Regions from separate parts of the Ancylobacter sp. GW821-FHT10E12 genome, predicted to be linked through region 2. Evidence: riboswitches for the same ligand, from Rfam matches in the RefSeq annotation. Region 2 holds a riboswitch; each other region holds the start of a gene.
What was found. A riboswitch is a leader RNA that binds a small molecule or an ion and turns the genes downstream of it on or off. The one in region 2 is predicted to bind thiamine pyrophosphate.

Region 1 (7,837 bases), on a different contig from region 2:
CGACGATCCGCACGATCATCGCCTGGACATGCTCGGCATAGCGCACGCAGACGCTCCAGTTCTCCGTCATGGCGTCCTCGACCATGTCGTTCACGCGGCTATTGGTCATGAAGCGCTCGTCGCTGAGCTGCGCCAGTGTCCGCAGGAAGTCGGCAAGGCGCATTGAAGGGCGCTCGCCGGACGCGGTTATCGCTTCCAGCTCGGCCACGATCCCGTCGAGCAGAAGCTCGGCGACACCCTCGTTGATCGACTTCTTGCTGTCGAAGAAACGGTAGACATTGGCGGGGCTCATGCCGAGCTCGGCCGCGATGTCGGCAACCGTGGTCTTGCGGTAGCCGATGGTGGTGAACAGTTTCTGCGCGGTCGCGAGGATCTCGCGCTGGCCTTCCGAGCCGTCCTGACGTCGGCTGGCGGTCTGGGTCTGAGCGGTCATTCGGGCCGGGGCACTAGAGGAACGTTCCATTCAGGCTACTCCGAAACGATCGCAAGGGACATGTCCTACCGAAGGACATGTTCTGCCGAAAGGGCATGGCCTACCGAAAGGATATGGGACTACCGATGTCCTTCGACAGCCAGAGCCGGATGCGTGCCTGCCGGAACATCCGCTCGCGCCGACTCCGCCGGCACACCGCGTGCGTCGAGCGAGTTGCGGAACCACAGCGCATAGAGCGCGGGCAGGAACAGGATGGTGAGGAAGGTCGCGACGAACAGGCCTCCCATGATCGTGACCGCCATCGGGCTCCAGAACGCGCTGGAAGAAAGCGGGATCATCGCGAGTATGGCAGCCAGCGCCGTCAGCACCACCGGCCGCGCTCGCCGGACGGTGGCTTCGACAATCGCCTCGCCGCGCGCGTGCGAGCCGGAGGCGACGTCGCTCTCGATCTGGTCCACCAGGATCAGCGTGTTGCGCATGATCATCCCGGCCAGCGCGATCACCCCGAGCAGGGCGACGAAGCCGAACGGCTTCTGCGCGATGAGCAGGCCCGCCGCGGTCCCGATCACCCCGAGCGGGGCTGTCATGAACACCAGCGCGAGCCGCGAGAAGCTCTGGAGCTGCAGCATCAGCAGCGTGAGCATGGCGAGGAACATGATCGGGAAGATGACGAACAGCGCGGCGTTCGCCTTCTCCGATTCCTCGACCGCGCCGCCGGTCTCGATGCTGTAGCCGGGCTCCAGGCTGTCCTTGATCGGCTGCAGCAGCGGCAGGATTCGCGCCGTCACGTCGGGAGGCTGGACGCCGTCGACCACGTCGGCCCGCACGGTGATGGCGGTGTCGCGGTTGCGCCGCCACAGGATCGGATCCTCCTGCACATAGTCGAGCCGCGCGACCTGCGACAGCGGCACGGCGATGCCGTTGCGGGCGACGATGGTCAGGTCGCCGACATGGCCGAGGTCGAGCCGTTCGCTCTCCACCGCGCGGGCCACCACGCCGACCTGCTCGACGCCGTCGCGGACCGTGGTGACGGTGAGGCCCGAGACCAGAGTCTGCAGGGTCTGCGCGACATCCTGCACGTTCAGCCCGAGCGCGCGGGCGCGTTCCTGGTCGACCACCAGCCTCACCGAGGGCGACATCTCGTTCCAGTCGAGATGCGGATCGATGGCGTTGGGGTTGGTGCGCAGTGCGTCGCGGACCCGGTAGGCGATCTCCCGTACCTTCATCGGATCCGGTCCGATGACGCGGAACTGCACGGGGAAGCCGACCGGCGGCCCGAAGGAGAAGCGGTCGACGCGGGCGCGGGCCTGGGCCAGCGCACCGGCGCCGATCGCGGTCTCGAGCCGGGTCTTCACCCGCTCGCGCCCGTCGATGGACCGGGTCAGGATCACGATCTCGGCGAAGGCCTCGTTGGGCAGGGTCGGGTTCAGGCCAAGCCAGAAGCGTGGCGAGCCCTGCCCGACATAGGCGGTGAAGGTCTGGATATCGGGATCGGTCTGCCCGATCAGCTTTTCTGCTTCAGTGACGAGGCGGGTCGTGGCGCCGATCGAGGATCCTTCGGGAAGGCGAAGCTGGAGGAAAAGCTCCTTGCGCTCGGAGAGCGGGAAGAACTGCTGCTGGACCAGGCCGAAGCCAACCACGGAGGTGAAGAAGATGGCGACGGTGATCGCCACGGTGGTGATCCGCCAGCGCACGCAGGTGCGGATCGCCGCGCGCAGGCCGCGATAGAGGCGGGTCTGGTAGATGGCGTCGTGATCGCCGTGCGCGCCGGCCTTCGCCAGCGAGGAGGGCAGCAGCATCACCCCGAGATAAGGCGTGAATACCACGGCAACGATCCACGAGGCGGCGAGCGCGATGCCGACCACCCAGAAGATGCCGCCGGCATATTCTCCGGCGGCGGACTTCGCGAAGCCCACGGGAAGGAAGCCCGCGACCGTGACCGCGGTGCCGGTGAGCATCGGGAAGGCCGTCGACGTCCAGGCGAAGGCCGCGGCCGCCATGCGGTCATAGCCCTGCTCCATCTTCACGACCATCATCTCCACCGCGATGATGGCGTCGTCGACCAGCAGCCCGAGCGCGATGATCAGCGCGCCGAGGGTGATGCGGTGCAGGTCCATGCCGAGCGTGTACATGACGACGAAGGTCGCCGAGAGCACGAGCGGCACCGAGAGCGCCACCACGATGCCCGTGCGCCAGCCAAGCGACAGGAACGAGACGCCGAGCACGATCGCCAGCGCCTCGACGAAGGATCGCTCGAACTCCCAGATCGATTCCTCGACGATCTCGGGCTGGTCGGCGATCTGTTCGAAGGAGACGCCCTGCGGCACGTCCGCCTGGAAGGCGCGGGTCTCGGCGAGAACGTCCTCGCCGAATTTCAGGATGTTGGCACCGCGCGCCATGACCACCCCGACGCCGAGCGCAGGTTGGCCACGCTGGCGGACGAGGAAGTCCGGCGGATCGACGAAGCCGCGCGTCACGGTGGCGATATCGCCGAGCCGGAAGGTGCGCCCTGCCGATTCCACCGGGGTCTCGGCCACCGCCTTCACGCCGTCGAGGGCGCCGGTGACGCGCAGCGGGATGCGTCGTGCATCAGTTTCCACCGTGCCGGCGGGCGTCACGTCGTTCTGGCGGGACAGCGAATCGAAGATCGCCTGCGGCGTGACGCCGAGGGTCGCCAGCTTGGCATGGCTGAACTCGACGAAGATGCGCTCCTGTTGAACGCCATAGACATTCACCTTGGCGACGCCCGGCACCTTGAGCAGCCGCTGGCGAAGCGCGTCGGCGACCTTCTTGAGCTGGGCATAGTCCACCCCGTCGCCCGTCAGCATGGTGAGAATCGAGTCGACGTCGCCATATTCGTCATTGACGTTGGGACCGATCACGCCGGCCGGCAGCGAGGGCCGGACGTCGTCCATCTTCTTGCGGATCTGGTAGAACAGGCCGGGCACCTCGGCGGGCAGCGTGTCGTCGCGGAAGGTGATCTGCATCGCCGTGAAGGACGGCTTCACATAGGTCTGCACCCGGTCGAAATGCGGAAGCTCCTGGAGCTTCTTCTCGATGAGGTCGGCAACCTGGTCCTGCATCTCGCGCGCCGTCGCGCCGGGCCACACGGCGGTCAGCACCGCGACCTTGACGGTGAAGTTGGGGTCCTCGGAGCGTCCGAGCCGCTGGAACGACAGAGCACCGGCAATGGCGATGGCGAGGATCATGAACAGGACGAGGGGGCGGTGCTCGACCGCCCAGCGCGACAGGTTGAAACGGCCCATGGACGTCGTGGCCCCACTCAGAACGAGAACTGGTCGACCGCCCGGACGGACAGTCCGGCGTCGAGCTTCTGGGCGCCGACTAGCACGACCCGGTCGCCCTCGGTGAGGCCTGCGGACACCAGCACGTCCTTGGCCTCATAGGTCGCGACCGTGATCGGCCTGGCGGTGAGCTTGCCGTCCGCAGCGACGGTCCAGACGAAGGGACCCTTGCCCTGATCGACCAGCGCCGTGAACGGCAGACGGACGATCCGTTCCGCGCTCGGATCGGTCAGGGTGACCGTTGCCGTCATGCCGAGCTGTACCTCGGGACCGGCGGCCGTGACCGGGAATTTCGCGAGATAGGTTCGCGTCGCGGCATCGGCGGCCGGCGACAGTTCGCGCAAGGTCGCCTCGTAGCGGGCGTTCGCGTTCGACCACAGCGTGACGACGGCTTTTGCGGTGCGCGCGCGTTCGACGGACGCCTCCGGGATGGCGACCACCGCTTCCTTCTCGGCCGTGCGGGCGAGGCGAATGGCGGCGAAGCCCGGCTGAACCACCTGCCCCGGCTCGACCGCGGTCGCGGTGATCACGCCCTCGGCGTCCGCGCGCAGCACGGCATAGGACGACGCATTCTTCGCGAGGTCCAATGCGCGCTCGGCGCGGGCGAGGCGCCCCTTCGCTTCTTCGAGGGCGGCGCGCCGGATGTCGAGCGTGGACGCCGTCGTCCAGCCATCCTTGGACAGTCTTTCCGCGCGGTGGAACTCGGCCTCCGCCTGCGCGCGAGCCGCGACAGCGGCGCCGCGCTCGGCCTCCGCCTGCTCGACCTGCAGCCCGAGATCGACCTCGTCGAGGGTGGCGAGCGCATCACCCTGATGGACCACGTCCCCGACATTGACGAGGCGCCTCGCCACCTTGCCCTGGACGCGGAAGCCAAGGTCGCTCTCGACGCGAGCCTGGATGACGCCGACGAGGCTGCGCTCGCCGACGCGCGGCTCGAAGGCGACCGGGCGCGCAAGCACGGGCCTCGCCTTGTCAGGCTCGTGCTGTGAGCTGTCCGCCGGGCCGCAGCCCGAAAGCGTCGCGGCGAGCCCTGCAACAGCCAGGGCCGTGAGGAAACTGGAAAGCGGTGACCGTCCGCGCATGGCGCCCTCGACATACTGGGAGGCTGAATGGAGCGCTGCGGACGATCCGGGATCGCGAGTTCGGGGGGCGGAGTTCGCACTCCGCCGGACCATCCACAGCAACGCCAATATGTCGAGACAAGTGACGAATGTCAATAATCGTCAGTTAATATTTATCACACCATCCGACCCTGCGCAGGGCTCACCGCCACTCTCGGGTCGAAACAAGAACCGCGCGAAATCGCATGCTGGATGTTTGATCCCGGGCTTTGATGGTGCAACCTCGACGCTGGAATCGAGGGCCGCGCTATGGGCCAGCTTCTTCACGGGAGCGCCACGACGACTGAGGCAGTCCGTCGAGCGATCCAACATAGTCAAGCGAGCCTGAGGGCGCTGGCGAAGCGCTGCGGCATCAGCCAGAAGACGGTCGCGAAGTGGAAGAAGCGAACCTCGGGGGCTGATGTGCCGACCGGGCCGAAGAACCCCCCAGGAACGGCCGGTATTCTGTCCCCGTCTTGACAACGGCATGCGCCACCCGCGCCATCTTGGCGGTGAGCGCGGTATCGCCTTGCGGCGGCGATCGGCATCATCCACGTGGCCGGCAACGTAGCGGCCGAGCTTGTCGCGAAAGCTGTTGTCGCGTTGCCGCGCGGCGACCTGCGCTGCCATCTAGAAGGTACGGCGCAGACGCGCATTGCCGTCCTTCGACAGCTTGGTCCGACCGCAGAATGTCCCGGACTGGCAGGCGGCGAGATCGAGACCGCAGAACTTCAAGAACTGGCGATGATGGCCGAACCGCCGGAGATCGCCAGCTTCGGCCAGAATTGTCAGAGCGTTGATCGGCCAGAGTGACCTGCGCAATCTCCTCGATCCGGTTGCGCTCGTGGATCAGGCCTCGAGCCTGGGCAATGATCATCCGGAACATCGTGATGGCCGCGCTCTCCTCCGCCACGGGCAACGCGATCAATGTGCAGGCTGTCTCGTATTCTGTACCGGCCGGTAGCACTAAAGGCCCCTTATGAGTGCCGTTCAACGAGAGTTCGACGACCACGACATCGCCCGCTACGTAAAGCTTTTCGAGCGCGCGGTGCATGTCGGGGGAAGGCCGCGTCGATTGACAGGCTGAGGTGAAGGGAGCACCTTCCCGGTCATTCACCAGGGGGGTCCCGACAAGGGGCTGAGATACTGCTGGGTGCGGCCCTCGCGGCTGTTGCGGCGCAGTGACCCGTTGAACCTGATCCAGTTCATACTGGCGTAGGGACGGTGCGGATGCGTCGCGGCGAGCGCGGCCGGTTTCCCCTTTTTTAGCGAGGGGATTCCTCCATCATCATTCCCGTCAGATCTGGGTCTCCATGCATCATGCGAGGAGCCTTGACCTATGACGACCGAAACACCCACCCCTTCCGTGACAACCGGACCGCTGCCCGCTTCGACGAAAGTGTTCCGGCCCGGCATCCTGCATCCCAACATCCGCGTGCCGATGCGCGAGATCGCCGTGCATCCGAGCGCAGGTGAGCCGCCCGTCACGGTTTATGACGGCTCGGGGCCTTACACGGACCCAGCCGCGCGCATCGCCATCGACGAGGGGCTGCCACGGCTAAGGGCGGACTGGATCGCCGCACGGGGCGACGTGGAGAGCTATGAGGGACGCCATGTGAAGCCGGAAGACAACGGCTTCGTCTCGATCGAGCGGGCGACGCCCGAGCATCCGGTGCGCCACCGCCCGCTACGGGCGAGCGGCAGCCGCGCGGTCACCCAGCTTGCCTATGCCCGCGCGGGGATCATCACGCCGGAGATGGAGTTCGTCGCCATTCGCGAAAATCTGGGTCGCGTACAAGCGAGGGCGGCTGCGCACGATGGAGAGAACTTCGGCGCAGCAATTCCGGATTTCGTCACACCGGAGTTCGTGCGCGACGAGGTGGCGCGCGGTCGGGCGATCATTCCTGCCAACGTCAACCATCCCGAGAGCGAGCCGATGGCGATCGGCCGCAACTTCCTCGTCAAGATCAACGCCAATATCGGCAACTCTGCCGTCACCTCGTCCATGGCGGAGGAGGTGGAGAAGATGGTGTGGGCGATCCGCTGGGGCGCCGACACGGTGATGGACCTGTCCACCGGTCGCAACATTCACAACATCCGCGACTGGATCCTGCGCAACTCTCCCGTGCCGATCGGCACCGTGCCGCTCTATCAGGCACTGGAAAAGGTCGGCGGCATTGCCGAGGATCTCACCTGGGAAGTGTTCCGCGACACGTTGATCGAACAGGCCGAGCAGGGCGTGGACTATTTCACCGTCCATGCCGGCGTGCGGCTGCCCTATATCCCGCTCACCGTCGACCGCGTGACCGGCATCGTCTCGCGCGGCGGCTCGATCATGGCCAAGTGGTGCCTCGCCCATCACCGCGAGAGCTTCCTCTACGAGCATTTCGAGGAGATCTGCGACATCTGCCGCGCCTATGACGTGTCGTTCTCGCTGGGCGACGGGTTGCGGCCCGGCTCGATCGCCGACGCCAATGATGCGGCGCAGTTCGCCGAGCTGGAGACGTTGGGCGAACTCACGCAGATCGCGTGGGCGAAGGATTGCCAGGTGATGATCGAAGGTCCCGGCCACGTGCCGATGCACAAGATCAAGGCCAACATGGACAAGCAGCTCGCGGTCTGCGGCGAAGCTCCGTTCTATACGCTCGGGCCTCTGACCACCGACATCGCGCCAGGCTACGACCATATCACCTCCGGTATCGGCGCGGCGATGATCGGCTGGTTTGGCACGGCGATGCTCTGCTACGTCACACCGAAGGAGCATCTCGGCCTGCCGGACCGCGACGACGTGAAGACCGGCGTGATCACCTACAAGATCGCCGCCCATGCCGCCGATCTCGCCAAGGGCCACCCAGCGGCACAGCTGCGCGACGACGCGCTGTCACGCGCGCGCTTCGAGTTCCGTTGGGAGGACCAGTTCAACCTCTCGCTCGATCCGGAGACGGCACGCTCGTTCCATGACGAGACGCTGCCGAAGGAGGCGCACAAGGTGGCGCATT
Region 2 (7,837 bases):
CGACCGGGCGCTGGCCCGTCTGGTGCCCTGGGCGCCCGAGACGCTTGCTGTGCATGAGTGAACCCAGGCCGAGCGGTATACTTATGATGTGTTAACCTCCACGGGAGAACGTAGGCTTTCCGCCGGTCCTGTGAGGATCCATGATTTCGCGCCAGGTTCTCTATGAAGCACTGGTGGACGTGTTCGAGCTCTCGCCCGTCGCCATTTGCATTTCGACGGCCGAATATGTGTCCCGGTACATCGTGGCAAATCCGGCCTATCTGAAAATGATCGGCCGCAGCTGGGAGGAGATCGCCGGTCAGCCGATGTTTCTGGACACCGCCAGGCCCCTCGACGACCCGCAGCGGCTGCGCCGCATCCACCAGCTGGAAACGGTCGGCCTGTACGAGCTCGAAGAGGTCGATCTGCGGCACTCTTCCGGGCGCATCATTCCCACGCTCATCTCGACGCAACGCCGCACCATCAACGGCCAGCGCCTCGACATCGAGATCATCATCGACAATTCCGAACGCAAGGCGTTCGAGCGCGGCATTCTGGAGGCGGCCTATACCGATGTCGTCACCGGGCTGCCGAACCGTGCCGCCTTCGATCGGAAGCTGCACGCTATGCTGGCGCAGCGCCGGCCCGGCGAAGGCATCAGCCTCGCCTATATCGACCTCAACGGCTTCAAGTCGATCAACGACCGCCATGGCCACGCGACCGGCGATCGGATGCTGCGGCATCTGGCCGAGAGACTGCGTACCCGCGTGAATCCCGAGCACTTCGTGGCACGGATCGGCGGCGACGAATTCGTGCTGCTTTTCACCTTTCAGCCGGACGAGGCGCCGACCGCCGACGCGCTGCACGCGCTCGCCGAAACCATCTGCACGGCGATCGATGTCGACGGCCACCAGCTCAATATCGGCGCGGCCCTCGGCGTCGCCGTCACCGTCGAAGCCATCGACGCCGACGCGCTGCTCCGCCACGCCGACACCCTGATGTATGCCGCCAAGGCCACCGGCCGGACCATCGAGGTCGATCTCAGATGGATCGACGGTGCATGAGCCTGCACCTCTCGAATGACGACGCGCGGCGCATCTTCCTGGCGAAGCAGGGTCTGTCCCGGCAACCCGGACGGGCGCTGTCCAAGTCCGGCCTGCTCGATCTCGTCCACGAACTCGGCTTCGTGCAGGTCGACAGCATCGCCACGGTCGAGCGGGCGCATCACCACATCCTGTTCGCCCGCGCCCAGACCTATCGGCGCGAGCACCTGACCGCGCTGCTGGAGCGCGACGGCGAGCTGTTCGAGCACTGGACGCACGACGCCGCCATCATTCCCAGCGCCTTCTATCGCTACTGGAAGCACCGCTTCGCGCATGCGCAGGCCAATCTCGCCGAGCGCTGGCGCACCTGGCACGAGAACGGCTTCGAGCAGTCGATGGAGCATGTGCTCGACCGCGTCACCGCCGAGGGCCGGCTGATGGCGCGGCATTTCGAGGCCGAGCAGCGCCAGCCCGGCGGCTGGTGGAACTGGCATCCGGCCAAGACGGCGCTCGAATATCACTGGCGTACCGGCCGGCTCGCCATTGCCGGCCGCGAGGGTTTCCAGAAGATCTACGACCTCGCCGAACGCGTCATCCCCGTCCGCCATTTCGAGCCCGAAATCTCGCGCGAGGCTTTCGTCGACTGGGCCTGCTCCTCGGCGCTGGAGCGGCTGGGCTTCGCCACCCAAGGCGAGATCGCCGCCTTCTGGGACCTCGTCTCGCCGGAGGAGGCACGCGCCTGGGTACTGGCCAATCGCGAGAAGCTGGACGATGTCGTGGTGATCGCCGCCGACGGCAAGCCGCGTGCCTCCTTCGCCTTCGCCGGCAGCGGCCCGGCCTTCGACGCCCTGCCCGCCCCGCCGGCGCGGCTGCGGGTGCTCAGCCCGTTCGACCCGCTGCTGCGCGACCGGGCGCGCACCGAGCGCCTGTTCGGCTTCTTCTACCGCATCGAGGTATTCGTGCCGGCGCCCAAGCGGGTCTATGGCTATTATGTCTTCCCGCTGATCGAGGACGACCGGCTGATCGGGCGCATCGACATGAAGGCCGACCGCAAGGCCGGCAGCCTCGACGTGCGCCGCCTGTGGCTGGAGCCGGGGGTGCGCGCCTCCTCCGGCCGGCTGGAGCGCCTCGACGCCGAACTCGCGCGCATGGCCCGCTTCGCCGGGGTCGAACGGGTGGCCTATCTCGACGGCTGGCGCGGCGCATAGCCGGCTTCGCGCCGATTGCCGTGGCATACCCGCTCTGCTAGTCTTCGGCTGTCCGAGGGGTGTCCCGCCGGCCCGCAAGGGTCCAAGGGGCTGAGATGGCGCAAGCCAGACCCTTTGAACCTGATCCGGGTCATGCCGGCGAAGGGACGGAACGACGGCGGGGTCGCCTCCACACAGGGAGCATGCCCGCGCCGGATTTCCCCCGAAAGCTCATGTGCCGGATCTCCACAACGGGAGGAGATCCATATGTTCATCAAGACCATCGCCGCCGCCGGGATCGCCCTGGCGCTTTCGCTTGCTCCCGCCGCCGCCGCGGACAAGCTCACCGTGCTGCTCGACTGGTATGTGAATCCAGACCACGCGCCGCTGATCCTCGCCAGGGAGAAGGGTTTCTTCGCCGCCCACGGCCTCGATGTCGAGCTGGTGGCGCCGGCCGACCCGTCGGCGCCGCCGCGCCTCGTCGCCGCCGGCCAGGCGGAAGTCGCGGTCAGCTACCAGCCGAACCTCTATCTCTCGGTGAAGGAGGGCCTGCCGCTGGTGCGCTTCGGCACCCTGGTCTCCACCCCGCTTACCGCGCTGGTGGCGCTGAAGGACGGCCCCATCAAGTCGATCGCCGATCTCAAGGGCAAGACGGTCGGCTTCTCGGTCGCCGGGCTGGAGGACGCGCTGCTCGGCACCATGCTCGCCGATGCCGGCCTCAAGCCGACCGACGTCACCATGGTGAACGTCAATTTCGCGCTCTCCCCGGCGCTGGTCGCCGGCAAGGTCGACGCGGTGATCGGCGCCTACCGCAATTTCGAACTCACCCAGATCAGGCTCGAAGGCAAGGAAGGCATCGCCTTCTTTCCCGAGGAGCACGGGGTGCCGGTGTTCGACGAACTGGTCTACGTCACCCGCAGGGACCTGATCGGCGACAAGCGCCTCAAGCCTTTCCTCGCCGCCGTCGAGGACGCCACCATCTACATCCTCAACCACCCGGACGAGGCGTGGGGCGTGTTCGTGAAGGCCAATCCGAAGCTCGACGACGAACTCAACCGCACCGCATGGGCCGATACGCTGCGCCGCTTCGCCCATGCCCCGGCGGCGCTCGACACCGAGCGCTATGCGCGCTTCGGCGAATTCATGAAGAAGCACGGGCTCATCGACACGGTCGAGCCGGTCGCGACCTACGCGCCCGTCCTGCCCTGAGGCGGGAGGCCGCGCGTTCCGATGGCGCGCGGCCTCCTTGCTGCAAAGCCGCAAGTACCTTGCCGAACCTGCGAATTTGCCGATTTCGTTCTTCCGGCCCGTGCCTTGCGGTGCTACCCGTCCCAAAGGGCCGATAGCGCGGGCGCGGGGGAAACGACATGGGCAATGGCGGTTATCACGCGGTAGCGGTTGTCGTCGGCGTGGCGGTCGGTCTCGCCGGCGTCGCCTTCCATCTCGGCGTCGATGGGCTGATCGCCGCCTGGCCGTCGCTGCTGCGCGATACGCTCGGCCTGTCGGGCACCGCGCTCCATGCCGCCGGCGGTGCGGTCGCCGCGATCATGGCCGTCGTCTCGCTCTGGCTGGTGCGCCGCTTCGCTCCCGAGGCCGGCGGGTCGGGCGTGCCGGAGATCGAGGGAGCGATGGAGGGCCTGCGCGAGGTGCGGTGGCATCGCGTGCTGCCGGTGAAATTCGTCGGCGGCCTCTTGTCGCTCGGCTCCGGCATGGTGCTCGGCCGCGAGGGCCCGACCATCCATCTCGGCGCCTCCATCGCCAAGGCCGCCGCCGACCTGACGAAGCTGCAGGCCGAGGACATGCGCGGCCTGCTGGCGGCCGGCGGCGCGGCGGGCCTTGCCGCGGCCTTCAACGCGCCGCTGGCGGCGGTGCTGTTCGTGATCGAGGAGACGCGGCGGCAATTTCCCTATAGTTCGCGCACCTATATCGCCGTCGTTCTGGCGTCCCTCGCCAGCGCCGTCGTCACCGAGCAGCTCACCGGCAGCGTACCCTATATGCTGCTCGACGTGTCGCAGATGCCCCTCGGCGCGCTGCCGGCCTTCATCGTGCTCGGCGCCCTGCTCGGCGCCGTCGGCGTCGGATTCAACCGCACGCTGGTCTGGTCGCTCGATCAGGTCCGCCGTCTCGGACTGCGGACGTCGTTCTATATATTCCCGCTCGCCGTCGGCCTCGTCGTCGGCGTGCTGATGTTCGTGCTGCCCGAGGCGACGCAGGGCGGCGAAGTGCTGGCGGTGCAGCTTGCCAAGGAGGCCCGGCCGCTGGGCGTGCTCGCCGTGATCGTGCTGCTGCGCTTCGTCATGACCATGGCGAGCTATTCCACCGGCGTCGCCGGCGGCATTTTCGCGCCCATCCTCGCGCTCGCCACCACCGTCGGCCTGTGCTTCGGCACCGGCCTGGAGATGCTGTTGCCGCTGCCGGAAAACACCCATGTCGGGCTTGCCGTCGCCGCCATGGGAGGATTGTTCGCGGCCACCATCGGCGCGCCGCTGGTCGGCATGGTGCTGGTGATGGAGCTCACCGGCGCCTACGGCCTTCTCGTCCCGGTGATGCTGACGACGATCGTCGCCAACATGGTCGCGCAGCGGCTCGGCGGCCGCCCGATCTACGAGATCCTGCTGGAGCGCACCCTGGCCATCGAAGCGAATGGCCAGCCGGCGCCCGGCCGGCGGTTCCGGCTTCGCCGGCGGTCCCGCGACATGAGCGGAATGGCCGCCGCCGACCAGGACAAGTAAGGCCGGGCTACGCCGCCGCCGGCACCGCATTGAGCTGCGCCGGGCCGCCGGGCGTCGCCTCCAGCGCGAGATGCCGTCCATGCAACGCGCGCAGCGTCGCCCGGTGGCCGATGGAGAGGATCGCCGCGCCCGGCAGCCGCCGGCGCAGCATCTGGTAGAGCGCCGCCTCGCCCGGCTCGTCGAGCGCCGAGGTGGCCTCGTCGAGCAGCAGCACGTCCGGCTTGATCAGCAGCGCGCGGGCGACCGCGAGCCGCTGCTGCTCGCCGCCGGACATCACCGAGGGCCACAGCGCCCGCTCGTCGAGCCGCGCGGCGAAGGCGTCGAGCCCCACCGCCTCCAGCACCTCGCGCAGCGCGGCGTCGTCGTGCTCGGCCATGGCGTCGGGATAGGCGAGCGCACCGCGCAAGGACCCAACCGGCAGATAGGGCCGCTGCGGCAGCACCAGCAGCCGCGCTTCCGGCGCCAGCGCCACCGCGCCGGAGCCATAGGGCCAGATGCCGGCAATGGCGCGCAGCAGCGTGCTCTTGCCCGAGCCCGACGGCCCGGTCAGCAGCACGCTCTCGCCACGGCCGATGGCGATCCCGTCGGCGGTGAGCAGCGCCCGCCCGTCCGGCAGCCGCAACTCGACATCGTCGAGCGCCAGCATCGCCCCGCCGGTCGCCGGCTGGTGGCGCCAGGCGTCGGCGGCGGTCTCGGCACGCGCGGTGGCGATGTTGTTCTCGAAGCCGATGAGACGATCCACCACCGCCTTCCACTCGGCCAGCGTCGAATAGGCGTTGATGAAGAAGGAGAACGAGCCCTGCACCTGGCCGAAGGCGGAGGAGGTCTGCATCAATTGCCCGAGCTGGATGGTGCCGGCGAAATAGGCCGGCGCCACCACGATGAAGGGGAACACGTTCGAGAACTGCCCGTAGCCGGCGGTGAACCAGGTCAGCCGCTTCTGGGCGATCATGATGCCCCAGTAATTGCCGATGATGTGGGAGAAGCGCTCGAGCAGCCGCGCCCGCTCCACCTTTTCGCCCTCCATCAGCGCGATCTGCTCGCCGTTCTCGCGCACGCGCACCAGGTCGACGCGGTAATCGGCCTCGAAGCGCTGCTGGTCGAAGTTCAGCTTCACCAGCACCCGGCCAATGAGATGGGTGAGCCAGGTGCCGACCGCGGCATAGGCGAAGGCCGCCCAGACCAGATAGCCCGGAATGTCCCACTCGCGGCCGAACAGGGTGAAGTGGAAGTCGCCGGATAGGCCCCACAGGATCACCGCGAAGGAGGCGAGCGTCATCACCGCGTTGAGCAGGCCGATGAAGATGCCAATGGTCTGGGCGATATAGGCGCGGATGTCCTCGGCGATACGCTGGTCGGGGTTGTCCGCCGTGTCGCCCTTCAGGCGCAGCCGGTAATGCGTCTGGTGGTCGAGCCAGGCCGAGAGGTACTTCTCGGTCATCCAGGTGCGCCAGCGGATCTCCAGCCATTGGCGCAGATAGATCTGGTAGACGGCGATGATGATCGCCCCGGCCGCATAGAGGCCGAACAGCCAGAACTGGTGGACGAAGGCGGGGTAATCCTTCTCCTGGATGGCATTGTAGAAGGCATTGTTCCACTGGTTGAGCAGCACGGTGGCGTAGACCCAGCCCACCTCCAGCGCGACCACGGCGCCGAGCAACAGGCCGCCCCGCCATTTGTCCTCGCCGCGGAAATAGGGGGTCGACAACCGCCAGACGTCGGACAGTAGGCTGAGAATGGCACGCACGGGGAATCTCCGGCCGGAAAGGCATGGGGCAGCGCATGGGCAGCGCCGGGCAAGGCGCATGCTGCGAGACTAGCCGAGGTAATGCGGGCGGGAGAATGGCCGCGAGATTAAAGTTTGGTCAGGTGCCGGAGCCGCCCGGCAGGCGCGGCGGCAGCCTGCCGGGCGGTCGATGCGAGAAGGGCGGCGTCCGTGCGGACGCCGCCCTTCCCGTTTCGTGGAATGTCGTCGGCCGTCACTGGGCCGGCTTGGCGGCCGCCGGTGCGCCGGCCGGGGCCTTGGCTGCGGCCGCCGGAGCGGCGGATGTGCCGGCGGCGGCCGGCGCATTGTGCTTCATCCCCTGCCAGGGCTGCTTGGACTGATGCAGCGTCTGCCAGAAGGCCGCGCGCTCTTCCTTGCTGCGTCCGGCGGCCGAAGCTGCGGTGATGCCGAACGTGGCAATGAGGGCGGTGGCGAGAAGAATGCGAAACATGAGTCTCTCCTTAAAACGACAGCGTCGCGGGACGACGGTGCGTGCTTTCGGAGAACTATTTATGTCGCTAGCGATCCAATCGTAAGGGAAGCTCACGCATCCCTGATCTTGCGAATTCGCATGGAACGCAAAGGCGCTCAGATGAAGCGCTTGCGGATGTTCTGGCTCACCATGTCCAGCAGCGAGACGGTGACGATGACGATGATCAGGATCGCCGCGGCGTTCGAATAGAGGAAGCCGCGCATGGTCTCGTTGAAGGTCATGCCGATGCCGCCGCCGCCGACGATGCCGAGCACGGTGGCCGAGCGCACATTGGATTCAAAGCGATAGAGCGCATAGGAGATCCAGAGCGGCAGAACCTGCGGCAGCACGCCATAGATGATTTCCTGCAGCCAGGTGCCGCCGGTGCCGCGAATGCCCTCGACCGGCGCCGGGTCGATCTGCTCCACCGCTTCCGAGAACAGCTTGGCGACGACGCCGGTGGTGTGGACGAACAGCGCCAGCACGCCGGCAAAGGGGCCGAGGCCGACGGCGGCGATGAAGATCAGCGCGAAGACCAGCTCGTTGATGGCGCGGCAGGCGTCCATCAGCCGGCGCACCGGGAACGCCACCCAGCGCGGCACCACATTGTCGGCGCACAGGATGCCGAAGGGGATGCCGGCGATCACCGCCAGCAGCGT
Region 3 (7,837 bases), on a different contig from region 2:
GCGAACCCGCCGCATGGCCTCGACGAACCGGCCGCAAGCGGACCGGAATCCTCGTAACCTCTTATCCGCGCAAGGGTCCCGCTGTCGAGGGCACCATGGTCGCGGGACAGCGTTTAACGGTATTATCGTAAGATACACGCACGCTCCGCCACCCACTGTGCTTTCCTTGTGACGCCCCGGCGCCGCATTTGCGGGCGGACCCGGCCCGATGCACTCTGCCGGGCGATTCGCAACCTGCCGTCGGTGTCGCGCCATGCCCCATCTCCTCGTTCGCGCCGAACGATTCCCTATCGCCGGCCGCTTCGTCATCGCCCGCGGCGCCAAGACCGAAGCCGCGGTGGTACTGGCGGAAGTGCATGACGGCCCGCTGGTCGGGCGCGGCGAATGCGTGCCCTATCCGCGCTATGGCGAGAGCGTCGAGGCGACGGTCGCGGCACTGGAAGCCCTCGCCGGCGAAATCGCCGCCGGGCTCGACCGCGCCGCCCTCCAGCACAAGCTGCCGCCCGGCGCCGCCCGCAACGCGCTCGACTGCGCGCTATGGGACCTCGAGGCCAAGCGCACCGGCCGCCGCGCCTTCGAGCTGGCCGGCCTGCCGGCGCCGCGCCCGGTCGTCACCGCCTATACGATCAGCCTCGACACGCCGGAAGCGATGGCGAGTGCCGCCCGCGCCGCCGCCCGTCCCCTGCTCAAGCTCAAGCTCGGTGCGCCCGGCGATGCCGAGCGGCTCGCCGCCATCCGCGCCGCGGTGCCGGACAGCGAGTTGATCGTCGACGCCAATGAAGGCTGGAGCGCCGACGATCTGCCGGCACTGTTCGATGCCTGTGTCCGCGCCGGCGTGACCCTCATCGAGCAGCCGCTGCCGGCCGGCGCCGACGCGGCCCTGGCCGATATTCCCCGCCCGGTGCCGATCTGCGCCGACGAGAGCGCCCATGGACGCGACAGCCTCGCCGGGCTGGTCGGCCGCTACGACGCCATCAACATCAAGCTCGACAAGACCGGCGGCCTCACCGAGGCATTGGCTCTGGGGCGCGCGGCGCGCGCCGCCGGGCTGGACATCATGGTCGGCTGCATGGTGGCGACCTCGCTTTCCATGGCACCGGCCCTGCTGCTCGCCGAGCTCGCCCGCATCGTCGATCTCGACGGCCCGCTGCTGCTGGCGCGCGACCGCGAGCCGGCGCTGCGCTACGAGGGCAGCCTGATGCTTCCGCCGGAACCGGAGCTCTGGGGCTAACCGGCTGGCCGCAGCCTGTGCGCGACGAGGGCGAGGGCGGCCCCTGCCGCGCCCAGCCCTGCCGGCAGGAAGAAGGTTGCGGCGCCGATCGCGCTCCAGAGCGGCCCGGCGATCAGCGTCACCAACGCGACGCCGATGGTCCCGCCCCAGGTCGCGAGCGCCTGCATGCTGGCGCCGCGCCCGGCCGGCGCATGGCGCGCCACCAGCTCCACCAAGCCGAGATAGGTGCAGGCGAAGGTGCAGGCATGCAGCATCTGCAGCAGCGGCAGCGCCGCCGCCGGCGGATCGAGGCCCATCGCGCCGAAGCGCAGCACCGCGCCGAGCCCACCCACCGCGATCAGCCGCGCCGGCCCCAGCCGGACCGTCAGCCGCGTGCCGAAATGGAACAGCGCCACCTCGGCGATCACGCCGATCGCCCACAGCACGCCGATCATCCCGCCGGAAAGTCCCATGGACTGCCAGTGCAGCGAGGAGAAGGCGTAAAGCACCCCGTGCGAGCCCTGCACCAGCGCCGCCGCGCCGATGCCCACCAGCAGCACCGCGGGAACCCGCCCATCCGCCGCCTCCACCCGCGCGCGCTGCGCCGGCGCCTCCTCCAGTCGCGAGGCGGCGAGCGCGCAGGCGAGGCTCCCGGCGACGATCAGCCAGATGATGCCATCGCCCGGCAGCACGCCGAGCATGGCCCCGGCGACAATGTTGCCGGCAATGAAACTCACCGAGCCCCAGAGCCGCGTGCGGCCGTAGTCGAGCCCGATCGAGCGCCGGCGCGCCACCGTATAGGCGTCGAGCACCGGCAGGGTCGGCTGCCAGAACACCGAGGCGACGCCGAGCGCGACCAGCATCGACCACGGCCCCGGCGCCATCAGCACCGCCACGAAACTGGCGGCGGCGACCAGCGAATAGAGGACCAGCGTCAGCCGCGGCCGCCCGGTGCGGTCGGCGACGAGACCGCCGAGCGGCTGGGTGAACAGCCGCGCCAGCAGCGGCACCGAGAGCGCCACCGCGATCCACGAGGTGTCATAGCCGCGCCCGGCCAGCCAGATCGGAAAGAACGGCAGGTAGATGCCGATGCCGAAGAACAGCCCGACATAGACGGCAGAGATGGCATGCCGCTGGGCGACGATAGGGCGTTGGGCAATCACAGGCATGGCCGATCCGCGACGGCCGATTCGCCTCGAACGCGCGGCCGAGGCTGCGATAGCACCGGCCGGGTCGCCTGCGAACGACCTTGATGGCCCCGATCAGCCCCACCAGGCGTGAAAATGATGCACGGGACCGTGTCCCCGGCCGATCTCCAACCGGTCGGCGGCGCCGATGGCACGGGTGAGATAGGCTTTCGCCGCCTCCACCGCCGGCCGCAGTTCGAGCCCCCGCGCGAGCCCGGCGGCAATGGCGGAGGACAGCGTGCAGCCGGTGCCATGGGTATTGCGGGTGGCGACGCGCGGCGCCGACAGCTCCATGAAGCCATCGGCATCGAGCAGCACGTCGACGCTGTCCGGCCCCTCGCCGTGCCCACCCTTGACGAGCACCGCGCGGGCACCGAGCGCGAGCAGCCGCTCCGCCTGCCGGCGCACCGCATCGAGGTCGGCCGCCGGCTCCTCGTCGAGCAGCGCGGCCGCCTCCGGCAGGTTGGGCGTGATCAGCAGCGCACGCGGCAGCAATTGCCGGCGCAGGCTGTCGATGGCTTCCGGCACCAGCAGCCGGTCGCCGGAGGCCGCGACCATCACCGGGTCCAGCACCACGCGGGTAAGCTCGTGCCGGTCGAGCCCGGCCGCCACCGCCTCGATCACCTCGGGACGCGACAGCATGCCGATCTTCACCGCATCGACCGCGAGATCGGAGAACACGGCGTCCATCTGCGTGGTGACGAAGGCCGGTGGCACGTCGTGGATGCCGGTGACGCCGAGCGTATTCTGCGCGGTGAGGGCCGTGATGACGCTGGCGCCGTAGACGCCGAGCGCCGAGAAGGTCTTGAGGTCCGCCTGGATACCGGCGCCGCCGCCGGAATCGGAGCCGGCGATCGTCACCGCGATGGCCGTCCTGCTGCTCGTCTGCTCGCTCATCGGCGCCTCCCTGGCCGGGGAAGGCCGGGCGCGTCCATGGCGAGGCACACGACCCCGCTGCGCGCGACCCGTTTCCTCCGCCGGCATGACCCGGATCAGGTTCGTGGGTTGGCCGCCGGCCTCTCAGCCCCGCCGGCAAGGCCGGAAGGACACCCCAACGCGATCGTCATCCAGCAGTTAAGCGATGACGTGACCGGGTGCAAGGCGAAGCCGCGCACCCCGGCCGGGGGTTGCGCCGGCACCGGCCTTCTGGTCCTGTGGCGGCATCACGTCAGGCTCTATGCGTCAAGGTTCCCGGAATCCCGCCATGGTCCCCTTCTTCATGCAGATCAAATGCCAGCTCGGCCGCTCCTACGAGGTGGCGAACGCCATCGCCGATGCCGAGATCGCGTCGGAGATCTATTCGACGGCCGGCGATTTCGACCTCCTGGTGAAGTTCTATGTGCCGACCGAGACCGATATCGGCCATTTCGTGAACCAGAAGGTGCAGGCCATTGCCGGCATCCAGGACACCCGCACCATCATCACCTTCAAGGCGTTCTGATCTCGCCTAAGCGGTCGGCCCGGCCGGCGGGCCGGCGGCCGCCTCCTCGCGCTCGACGCCGAGCTGGCGCTCGCGCAGGATGACGAACAGTCCGGCGCCGATGACGATCAATGCGCCCATCAGCACCAGCAGCGGCGGCATCTCGCCGAACAGGATGAAGCCGAGCAGCAGCGACCACAGCATCGCCGAGTAGTTGAACGGCGCCACCACGGATGCCGGCGCGTAGCGGTAGCTCTCGGTGAGCAGGATCTGCCCGACCCCGCCGAACAGCCCGATGGCAAGCAGCAGCACCGCCTCGCGCCAGCCCGGCACCACCCACCCCCAGGCGGCGGTGGCGAGCCCGGCGACCGCGGCCAGCGACTGGAAATAGAACACGATCGCCGCCGTGGTCTCTGTGCCGGTCAGCCGGCGCACCTGCACGATGGCCCCGGCGGTGCAGAAGGCACCGATGAACGCGCAGGCGGCACCGATGGCGCTGTCGCGGGTCTCGAAGCCGCCGCCCATGTGCGGCCACAGCATCACCACCACGCCGATCAGGCCGATGCCCACCGCTCCCCAGCGATAGGCATGCACCGTCTCGCCGAGCATCACCGCTGCCAGTGCCACGGTGATCAGCGGCGCGGTGAAGCCGATGGCGGTGGCGTCGGCGAGCGGGATATAGGCGAGCGCCGTGAAGGAGAGACTCATCGCGCACACGCCGATCATGCCGCGCAGCACATGTCCCATCGGATTGGCGGTACGAACCGCCGCGCCGATCTCGTTGCGCCAGGCGAGCAGGGCCAGCAGCGGGAACAGCGCGAAGAACGAGCGCGCGAACACCACCTCACCCGTCGGAATCCGTTCCGACACGATGCGGACCATGGCGGCCATGATGGTGAAGACGAAGGTCGCGCCGACCTGCAGCGCGATCCCCTTGAGCGCGTTCATGCGCGCCTTGGAGCATGAGTCCCGCCCTGCGACAAGATGATCTTCCGCAGGGCGGCCGTGCATTCAGGGAAACGGGTTGCCTCCCGCCAGCGCGATACCGCCGAACACGATGGCCGCCGCCAGCACGAGGCAGGCGATCGCCATGAGCGCCGACCCCGGCGTCGCCGGCGCCCGGTCGGCATAGGCGCGCGGCGGCTTGCGGCCGGTGATCATCGCCCGGATCACGTTATCGCCGCCGAACAGCGAATAGGCGAGGTTGGCGACGACGTGCAGTCCGATCAGCCCGAGCAGGATCGGATAGATGCGCTGGTGCAGCATCGATCCGAGAGACACCGCCTCGCCGCTCGCCGCCGCCACCATCGGCCCGTCGACCATGATGTCGTCGGTGGTGAACAGGCCGGCGACCGCCTGCCCTCCCACCGCCGCCAGCAGCGCGACGGTCATCCAGCCACCGAGCGGGTTATGGCCGAGATAGCTGCGTCCCCTGCCGGTGACGAGGCCGCACGCATAGGCGAGCGCCGCCCTAGGCCCGCGCAGGAAGCCGGCGAAACGCGCGGTGCTGCCGCCGACCAGCCCCCACAGGAGGCGGAACACCAGCACGGTGAGGATGGCGAGCCCGTTCCACATGTGCCAGACGAGCCCGACATCGCCGTAATATTTTGTGGCGAAGGCGAGCCCGACCAGCGCGGCCAGCGTCCATTTCGCCAGCCGCGTCGGCAGGTCCCAGGCCAGCACGGTCGCCGGCCCGGTCTGTTCGCTGGGTGACATGTCAGCTCTTCTGGCGGAAGGTCTGGTGGCAGGTGCCGCAGGTCTTGATCACGCCGGGGATATTCGCCTTGAAGCTTGCCTCGTCGGTGATCGCCGCCTTGGCTGCGGCGGCATCGGCGCCGAACTTGGCGAACAGCGCGGTGAATTCGGCGCTCTGGCTCCACACCGTCGGCAGCGCCTCGGTCTTGCCGCCGCCCGAACCGGCGGGGAACAGCGAGGGCAGCACCGCCGCATTCTTCGCATAGATGTCGAGGCTCGCCTGCACGGTGGCGAGGTTGAACGGCTCGCTGCCCTTCAGCATCCCGCCGACCGGGCGCGTCGCCTGGCCCCATTCCTTCATCAGCTTCTCGCGCTCGGCAACGGGGTCCTGTGCCAGGACGCTGGTGGCGGCGATGGCAGAAATCGCGGCGGCGACGGCAAGCACCGCCTTACGGCTCATCATGAATGGCTCCCTCGAGAGCCGGGCGGAACAGCGGGCCCGGCGGCAGCAGATTAGTTCGGCTCCAAACTGCTGCAACGCAACACAGCGAAAATCGCGCGCTCGTGATCGCCCTCCCCGCACGTTCCCGGATGTCGGCGGCCGGGATTTCGCGGATCGTGTTTCCCCGAATGTTTCGGCATTCGCATGTAACGTAGCGTCACGCTGGTATTCAGGAAACCCCGACCAAAAAAGAGAGCCGAATCATGTCCATCCGCACCGTTCTCCTGCATGCCGCTCCCGATAGCGGCTTCGACGACCGTCTCGCCTGCGCCGTCGCGATGGCGAAGCAGTCCGGCGCGAGGCTGGTCGCGCTCTATACGCTCTATCCGGCCGGCGTGCCGCGAGTCGGGCGGGCCCTATCCATCTATGTGAACCAGCTGAAGCACGAGGCGCGCGAGAAGGAAGCCGCCATCTGCGCCCGCTTCGACGCCGCGGTCGCCGCCGCCGGCCTCGAGGCCAGCTGGACGGCGGTGGAAGGGGAAGTGACGTCCGAGCTGCGCGACGCCGCCAATTTCGCCGACGTGACGGTGGTCAGCGAAACCACGGCCGGCAACAGCGACGACGAACTCGCCGCCATCCTGCCCGAGCATCTCGCCCTCACCTCCAACGCCCCGGTGGTGGTGGTGCCGACCGGCAAGCCGGTCCCTGCCCGCATCGGCCGCATCCTCGTCGCCTGGAAGCCCTCGCGCGAGGCCGGCCACGCGGTGCGCCTCGCGCTGCCGCTGCTCGCGGCGGCCGAGCAGGTGCTGGTGCTCACGGTCGGCGAAGACGGGACCTCCACCGCGGCGAGCGGCGCCCGCCTCGCCGATTTCCTCAGGACCCACGGCGTCAATGTCGAGCACAAGCATGTCGATGGCGCCTCGGCGGCAGAGGTGATCGCCACGGAGACGAGCGCCTACAAGGCCGACCTCCTGGTCATCGGCGCCTATAGCCGGCCGCGGCTCACCGAGCTGGTGCTCGGCGGCGTCACCGCCTCGCTGCTCGCCAATCCGCCGGTGCCGCTGCTCTGCGCCCACTGACCGCCGGCCGGGCGGCACCGTGCCGCCCGGCACCCGCGGTTCAGCCCTCGAACGGCACCACCTTCTGGCGCTGCTCGCCCAGCCCCTCGATGCCGAGCCGCATGACGTCGCCGGGCTTGAGATAGACCGGTGGCTTCATGCCGAGCCCGACGCCCGGCGGCGTGCCGGTGATGATCACGTCGCCGACATCGAGCACCATGAACCGGCTGATATAGGACACCAGGAAAACGGCGCTGAAGATCATGGTGGCGGTGGAGCCGCGCTGGCGCCGCTCGCCGTTGACGTCGCACCACATCGCCAGTTTCTGCACGTTGCCGATCTCGTCCGGCGTCGCCAGGAACGGCCCCAGCGGACCGAAGGTCTCGCAGCTCTTGCCCTTGATCCACTGCCCGCCGTGCTCGATCTGGAAGGCGCGCTCGGACACGTCGTTGGCGAGGCAGAAGCCGGCAATATGGGCGCGCGCCTGCCCTTCCTCGACATGATGGGCGCGGGTGCCGATGACGATGCCGAGCTCCACTTCCCAGTCGAGCTTGGTCGAGCCCTTCGGCTGGATCACGTCGTCATTCGGCCCGACGACGCAGTTCGGCGCCTTGGAGAACAGCACCGGCTCGGTCGGGATGGCCATGCCCGCTTCCTCGGCGTGGTCGGCATAATTGAGGCCCACCGCGATGAAATGCCCGGGCCGCGCCACGCAGGCGCCGAGCCGCACGCCGGCCGGCGCCGCCGGCAGCGAGGCCGGCTCGATCGCCCTGAGCCGTGCGAGGCCGGCCGGGGTCAGCGTCGTGCCGCCGATATCGTCCACCA

Region 1: it holds a riboswitch for thiamine pyrophosphate, as region 2 does, so the genes downstream of both, thiC (phosphomethylpyrimidine synthase ThiC) here and AC1RU4_RS12095 (ABC transporter substrate-binding protein) in region 2, are expected to answer to the same signal.
Region 3: it holds a riboswitch for thiamine pyrophosphate, as region 2 does, so the genes downstream of both, thiD (bifunctional hydroxymethylpyrimidine kinase/phosphomethylpyrimidine kinase) here and AC1RU4_RS12095 (ABC transporter substrate-binding protein) in region 2, are expected to answer to the same signal.

Annotation. Positions count from the first base shown of each region.
Region 1 is NZ_JBXASN010000005.1:263,882-271,718, forward strand. It holds gene AC1RU4_RS09055 (TetR/AcrR family transcriptional regulator) at 1-463, opposite strand, end outside; gene AC1RU4_RS09060 (efflux RND transporter permease subunit) at 553-3,699, opposite strand; gene AC1RU4_RS09065 (efflux RND transporter periplasmic adaptor subunit) at 3,717-4,820, opposite strand; partial or broken gene AC1RU4_RS09070 (helix-turn-helix domain-containing protein) at 5,109-5,294, shown strand; partial or broken gene AC1RU4_RS09075 (transposase) at 5,212-5,793, opposite strand; TPP riboswitch at 5,947-6,078, shown strand; gene thiC (phosphomethylpyrimidine synthase ThiC) at 6,178-7,837, shown strand, end outside.
Region 2 is NZ_JBXASN010000007.1:277,357-285,193, forward strand. It holds gene AC1RU4_RS12080 (ABC transporter permease) at 1-61, shown strand, start outside; gene AC1RU4_RS12085 (sensor domain-containing protein) at 141-1,043, shown strand; gene AC1RU4_RS12090 (winged helix-turn-helix domain-containing protein) at 1,040-2,230, shown strand; TPP riboswitch at 2,276-2,394, shown strand; gene AC1RU4_RS12095 (ABC transporter substrate-binding protein) at 2,477-3,418, shown strand; gene clcA (H(+)/Cl(-) exchange transporter ClcA) at 3,577-4,941, shown strand; gene AC1RU4_RS12105 (ABC transporter ATP-binding protein/permease) at 4,949-6,688, opposite strand; gene AC1RU4_RS12110 (hypothetical protein) at 6,921-7,157, opposite strand; gene phnE (phosphonate ABC transporter, permease protein PhnE) at 7,295-7,837, opposite strand, start outside.
Region 3 is NZ_JBXASN010000001.1:482,092-489,928, reverse strand. It holds gene dgcA (N-acetyl-D-Glu racemase DgcA) at 254-1,231, shown strand; gene AC1RU4_RS02355 (MFS transporter) at 1,228-2,379, opposite strand; gene thiD (bifunctional hydroxymethylpyrimidine kinase/phosphomethylpyrimidine kinase) at 2,473-3,294, opposite strand; TPP riboswitch at 3,350-3,461, opposite strand; gene AC1RU4_RS02345 (Lrp/AsnC ligand binding domain-containing protein) at 3,602-3,838, shown strand; gene AC1RU4_RS02340 (DMT family transporter) at 3,845-4,765, opposite strand; gene AC1RU4_RS02335 (cytochrome b/b6 domain-containing protein) at 4,829-5,533, opposite strand; gene AC1RU4_RS02330 (c-type cytochrome) at 5,535-5,975, opposite strand; gene AC1RU4_RS02325 (universal stress protein) at 6,218-7,033, shown strand; gene AC1RU4_RS02320 (fumarylacetoacetate hydrolase family protein) at 7,074-7,837, opposite strand, start outside.